Linked DNA regions of Prosthecobacter sp.. The protein of the gene in region 2 interacts with the protein of the main gene of each other region in a pairwise test. Links are inferred from orthologs where the notes say so. Each region holds a gene or a part of one and is shown on either strand. Other genes may lie near its edges.

Region 1 (3,249 bases), on a different replicon or contig from region 2:
CGTGGCAAGCACAACGGCACCGTGATCAAGGTGGCGGCGAATGGGAAGAAAATTGACGTGATCGGTTATGGCCTACGCCAGCCGTTCATCGGCGTGCATCCGCTGACGGGGCTGGTCACGGCGAGTGATCAGCAGGGCAACTACGTGCCGTCCACGCCGCTGCACATCATCTCGGATCATCACTTCTACGGCCATCTGCCGACGATTGCGCCAAAGGAGCGGTATCCCGAGACGATCACCGAGCCGCTGACGTGGCTGCCGCATCCGGTGAACCCAAGTGGTGTGACACAGACTTGGCTCGTGGGCGCGAAGATGGGTCCGGTGAATGATGAACTCATCCATATCGGCTACAACCGGCCGGAACTTTTCCGCGTGCTGATGAACTCGCGCTTTGCGAGACCGCAGGCGGCGGTGGTGAGCTTTTCCCGCGACTTCGACTTCCCCACGCTCAACGCGACCGTGAATCCGGCGGACGGACAGCTTTACGTCACCGGTTTCCAAGTTTGGGGCACAGTGGTGAAGAAGTTGAGCGGTCTGGTGCGCGTGCGCTACACGGACAAACCGCGAGTACTGCTCAAAGAAGTGACGCCAACAGACAAGGGCCTGCTTCTGCGCTTCAACGCGAAGCTCGATGCCAAACTGGCCACTGATCCGAGCAGCTACAGCGCCGAGCGCTGGAACTACAAGCGCACCTTCGACTACGGCTCGCCGCATTTGAAGCTGGACGGCAGCACCGGCCAGGAATTCATGACCGCCAGCAGCGCCTACCTCAGCAAGGACGGCTTGAGTGTGTTGGTAGGTTTTCCCGACATGAAAACCTGCCATCAGATGCGCATCGGCTGGGGACTCAAAAGCGCGGACGGCCTGCCCGCGCAAAACACCGCCTACTTCACGCCGTGGGAACTCATGACATTTGATCCGGCCAAAGAGGGCTTTGAAGCAGGCTTGAAGGTCGATCTCACACCGCGCCAGGCGCTGGCGACCACGCAAACGAAGCCGACGGCGGCGGAAGGCGAGCGCCTGTATCAAATGTTTGGCTGCATGGCCTGCCATAGCACAGACGGCACCCTCGTCGGCAAAGTGGGACCGAGTTGGAAAGGCTTGTTCGGTGCCGAGCGCGACATCGCCAAGGGCATGAAAGGCAAGCTGAAAGCCGATGAAGCCTACTTGCGCGAGTCCATCACGAATCCGAGCGCCAAGGTCGTGAAGGGCTTCGAGAAATTCGATACTGGCATGCCGATCTACGCGGGCATCTTGAACGACTCACAGATCGAGAGCCTGATTCTGTATATCAAGAGTTTGAAATAGGAGCAAGGTCTCCAGATCCCGGAATGTGGGGGCTGGAAGCCCCCACTCCTTGGGCTAGTTCATGCTGCGCAGCGCTTCACGGATGAGTTTGTCGGCTGTGTCGAGGCTGGGCTGCTTTGCCAATTCGTTCACGGTTTTGACCGCCTCGCCCTGCTTGTAGCCGAGGGCGATCAAACCGAGCACGGCATCGCTTTGCGCCTCTTGCTTCGGATCGTGTGTGCCTTTGGCCGTGCGGGCGTTCTGCCAGGCATCGACGACGCCGACCTTGTCCTTCAGCTCCAGCACGATGCGCTCGGCGGTCTTGCCGCCCACGCCCTTGATGCGTGAGAGCGCTTTCACATCCCCCGCGATCACCGCATCTTTAAAAGCAGCCACCGGCAGACCACTGAGCACGCTGAGCGCCATCTTGGGACCGATGCCGGACACCCGATCCATCAGCAAGCGAAACAAATCGCGCTCATCCGAGGTCATGAAGCCAAACAACGTGTGATCACGGTCCGTGACGTGGTAATGCGTGAGCAATTGCACTTCCGCCCCTGCCTGCGGCAGCTTGTCAAAGGTCGTCAGTGGAATGAGGGCAACGTAGCCGACGCCGTGAACATCGATTGTCACACGATGAGGCAGGGCTTCGGCCAGGATTCCACGCAGAAAGGCGATCATGCGCCCATGAAGGCGTTGGCAGGCCGGGGTGCAAGCGAAGGTTCAAATGCCCCCTCAATTCAGATGAAGTCCGTCACACTGCTTTGCTCGCGTCATGCGGCGTCTTGAGCACCAGACGGAACTTGCCTGTTTGCGGATCGGCGGGCAACGAATCCACGCATTCGATCTCGAATCGAACGTTGCGCATGTCTTTCCCATCCAGAACGTGCCGTAGAATGTCGCTCACTTGATCGCAGACGGCCTGACGGCGCTGCTCCGTGATCCCATGCTCGAAACAAGCGCGAAAACGGAATGCCTCCAGGCTTTCCAACACCACCTGCCACGCCTTCAGTCCGGGCACCAGCATTTCGGCAATGACGGCGGGATGGATGAAATCTTCACCGCCATGCTGATTGATGAAAACCAGATTGTGCTCCTGCCGCCCAACCAATGCCGTCACTTTGGTGAAAGGGTAACGATCTTGTCTTGGACCCCGGTCAGGGGTGAGGACATCACTCATCCGATAACGAATGAGCGGCATGGCGTCGTTGAAAAGATTCGTCACACAGGTGTGATCTTCATTGAGTTCGAAGATCAAGTCGTCCTCCATCAGATGCATGCCGTCGCTTCCTGGAAGCGTGATGCCCATGTACAGATGCTCTGTCGAGGCGTAGAGATTGGTCACGGGCATCTGAAACACGCGTTCTACATAGGCCCTTGCGTCAGGGAGCAGCGCCTCGGCACCACTGGCAATACGCTGCGGTCGAATGCGCAGACGTCCCTGCTCCTGAAACTCAGCCAAGGTCTTGAGCATGTTCGCATACGCAGTCACAACCCGTGGCTGAAAGGCGTTCAAATCATCAATGACCTCGTCCATGGGCTGGAGCACATCGTAGGTACGGATGTTGTAAAAAAGGCGGTTGGCCCCCTGATTGCCTGACTGCGCCAGATTCACACCGCCCGAGTGTCCGTGTGCAACGCCGACATAGGCAACACGCTGCCGCCAACGCAGCGGTGCAACGCGCACCCCCAGACTGGCCGCGGATATCCAGGCCTCATGGGAGAAGACGAAACAACCGAGTTCCCCTGAGGAGCCGGAGGTGTTCATCACATGGTATTTGCCATCGAACAGATTCCCTCCATCCGAGGATTGAGCGAGAAAATCGATGATCCGGGCACGTGTGATGCGACGGTCAGTGACGATGTCATCAAAATGACGGGCAACGTCCTGCTTGGTCAGAACCGGGAAGTCAGTCGGCACACAGGTGGCAGGATCAATGCCTCGGTCCGCGATGATGGCAC
Region 2 (3,174 bases):
GGCGCTCTTCGAGCGGCTTCTTGTCGAGATCCTTCGGGTTTTCGAACAGCACGTAGCTCACGGCGCGCTTTTCGAGGGTCTTGTAGCCGTCCTTGTTCTCCTCGTAATACTTTTTGATCTCGTCGTCGGTGACGGCGGCGGCTTTTTTAAAGGCTTCGGTCTCGAAGGTGATCTTGGAGCCTTTGAAGGTGTGGTAGCTGCTGGCGTACTGCTTTTCAGCGGCGAGCGGCGAGGCCACGTAGCTTTTGGTTACGATGTCCTGGAGCTTTTGCAGGCCGAGCGTGTCCTTCATGATGCCGAGCAGGTCGCCGGATTCGAAGCCCATGGAGCCGGCGTTCTCCTCCAGCATCTGGGCGCGGGAGACGTCGAACTTGCCGTTGTTTTGCAGGGCGGGCAGCTTTTCCAGGGCGGCGCGGGCTTCCGCATCGCTGGGGCGGATGCCGAGATCCTCCATGAGGTGGCGTGCCACGAAGAGATTGATGAGCGTGTTCAGGCCGCCACCGCCAAAGCCGCCGTCGGAGGAAAGCATCATCAGCATGGAGGGCAGCTCATAGGCCTGCATGTAATACTGAGCGAACTGGAGGGAGCGCTGCGCACGCTGGACATCGCCGATGGTGTAATCCTTGCCATAGACGGTGAGGGCATGATCGGTGATCTGCGCTTTCTTCTCATAGCCGCTGTCGGTGCGCCAACCTCCCCAGACGGAGAAGGAGACAATGATGATGATCGTCAGGGTGATGAGGAAGGCACCGCGGTGGCGGCGAAAGAATTCGAGCATGAGAGGTCAGGGCGGTTGAAGGGCGCGCAATAAGGCACCGGGGGACGCAGCGGCAACCGGAAAGTGGTTTGCGTTCTGCGGATCGTCGTTGGGAAACATTCCCCCCTCGTTCCTTGACAATGGGGATGCCCGGCACACTTCATGCGCTCCTTTTCCGTCGTCCGCACATACCCCCCATGCCTCAGGCCCCCACGAAACGCTACTGGACCGTCCGCTCCTCCTCCATCCACAACCGTGGCATCTTCGCCCGCTGCGATATTCCCAATGATGTCCCCATCATCGAATACGTCGGCGAAAAAATCACCAAGGCGGAGTCTTCCCGTCGTGGCGATGCGCTGATCCACAAGTCCAAAACAACCGGCTGCGCCGCGGTCTATGTCTTCACGCTCAACCAGCGCCACGACATTGACGGCGCAAAAGGCCGCAACCCGGCGCGCTACATCAATCATTCCTGCGATCCCAATTGCGAGGCCTACATCATCCGCGGCCACATCTGGATCTACTCCCTGCGCGAGATCAAGGCAGGCGAAGAACTGACCTACAACTACGGTTTCGACGTGGACACTTGGGACGAGCATCCCTGCCGCTGCGGCACCGAGCGCTGCGTCGGCTTCATTGTGGAAGAGAAGCAGTGGCCCAAGCTGCTGCGCAAACTGGAGAAGCTCGAACGCGATGTGAAAAGCGGGAAGTTCAAGGTCAATGGCACGAACGGCCACGCCACACCGTTGGAGACAACGAAGAAGAAGCGCGCCTGAGCGCGGTTCACACCCGCCTCTTTTCACGCTCCGTCACACGGGCGGCGGCGCTGTTTTGAAAATGAGTGATGGCGGCGGCGAGCGCATCGGCGGCATCGGCTTCCGGTGTTTCGCGCAGGCGCAGTTGGGCGCGGATCATGAAGGCGACCTGCTCTTTTTGCGCGGCACCACGGCCGACGGCGGCCTGTTTGATCTCACGCGGGGCATATTCATAGATGGGCAGGCCGTGCTCGGCGGCGGCCAGGAGGCAGGCACCGCGTGCGGTGCCGAGCACGATGGCGGTCTTGAAGCTCTGCACGAAAATGGTCGATTCGATGGCGCACACGGTCGGCGCATGCTGCTGGATGACCTCGTTCAAGCCTGCGTGGATGGCGACGAGGCAGCCGGACGGAAGCAGCGCAGGCTTGTTATGAATGACTCCCCAGGCCAGCGCGCGCAACTCACCGCCGGAGCTTTCCACGACCGCCCAGCCGGTTTTACGCAGCGCCGGGTCGATGGCGAGGACACGCTCAACCGCGCTGGCGGCAAGTGCTGCGCCGGAACTGCGGACGATGCGGGCCATCTCAGTGGCGTTTGTTCGACCCGCCCTGGCCGAGGCGGAACAATTGATCGACGGAAACGGCACCGGAACCGAACAGCAGCAGCGTCACGGTGATGAAGAGGTAGAGCCACGCGGCTTCGACCTGCACGGAGCCGTCTTTCTGCAACAAGACGAGCGCGGTGATGATGACCGGCAGGAACAGCACGGCGAACAAGCGTGTCAAAAAACCAAGGATCCAGCTCAACGCCACGGCGGCGACGATCACGGCGGTGAAGGGCGCCAGAAGATGAGCGTAAGGCAGTCCGGCATCATGAAACGCAGGCACCCACGGCCACGGCTGTTCTTTCCAAAAGAAATGATAGGCGCTGACCGCTGCGCTGAAGCCATGCCGTGCCATGAGCAGCGTGCCGGTGCCGATGCGCACGATGGCGACAGTTTTGAACAAGGAACTCAGGGGGCTTTGTGCTGCGGCTGGCGCACCTCCGGTGTATTCGAGCATGGCGTGGAAATCAGATGTCGGGTGAAAGCGTGATGATGTCGCCGGCCTGCGGCGTCCATTTGTCGTTCGCGGCTTCGAGCGAGGTGAAGAATTGGCGCAGGCCCTGACGTGAGATATAAACGCCGCGCGAGGTGGAGCCGGGCTTGCGACCGCCGGTGACGGTGACGGCCTGCTGCACGCTCATGTCTTTAAAGACGGGGATGAACTCGGCTTCGCGCACATCGCCGTTGATGGAGACAACAGGTGTGTTTTCCACGGAGATGATCTGCACGGTGATGGGCCGTGTGTTGCGGCCTGCCACGCGGAACACGGCGGCGATGGAATCGGCCGCCTGAGGCAGTCGCTGGCCGCCGACGCGTGCGGTGCCCACATCAGCCAGCGGCAGCAGGCCCTCTGCATTCACCATGGCGATGCCGCGATAAATGCGGTCGGGGCTGCGTGCGCCTTCATACACTTCCAGCCTGATGGTGTGGCCAAAACCGAGCGTGCCACGCGAATTGAACGGCACATCCGGATCCTCGGCATCCATCTTGTCCGTCTCGGCCATGCCGGGAACCAGCTTGGCCACGGTGTTTCTGCTGGGGAAGCTTATCTTTGGCAG

What was found.
Region 1: the proteins of ruvC (region 2) and ruvA interact in binary tests that used the Escherichia coli proteins (3 or more experiments, as listed by UniProt). The link is inferred for Prosthecobacter sp. from one-to-one orthologs.

Annotation. Positions count from the first base shown.
Region 1 is NZ_JAXMIH010000010.1:241,601-244,849, forward strand. The notes cover bases 166-3,096. They hold ruvA (Holliday junction branch migration protein RuvA), read right to left. Parts: upstream 1,969-3,096; coding sequence 1,363-1,968; downstream 166-1,362. Other genes in these bases: U1A53_RS13565 (cytochrome c), read left to right, coding at 166-1,308; U1A53_RS13575 (hypothetical protein), read right to left, coding at 2,042-3,096. Also shown: more of U1A53_RS13565, read left to right, coding at 1-165; more of U1A53_RS13575, read right to left, coding at 3,097-3,249. UniProt on the Escherichia coli protein: The RuvA-RuvB-RuvC complex processes Holliday junction (HJ) DNA during genetic recombination and DNA repair.
Region 2 is NZ_JAXMIH010000012.1:12,145-15,318, reverse strand. The notes cover bases 319-3,174. They hold ruvC (crossover junction endodeoxyribonuclease RuvC), read right to left. Parts: upstream 2,096-3,174; coding sequence 1,541-2,095; downstream 319-1,540. Other genes in these bases: U1A53_RS15145 (hypothetical protein), read right to left, coding at 2,584-3,174; U1A53_RS15150 (hypothetical protein), read right to left, coding at 2,097-2,573; U1A53_RS15160 (SET domain-containing protein-lysine N-methyltransferase), read left to right, coding at 955-1,533; U1A53_RS15165 (peptidyl-prolyl cis-trans isomerase), read right to left, coding at 319-778. Also shown: more of U1A53_RS15165, read right to left, coding at 1-318.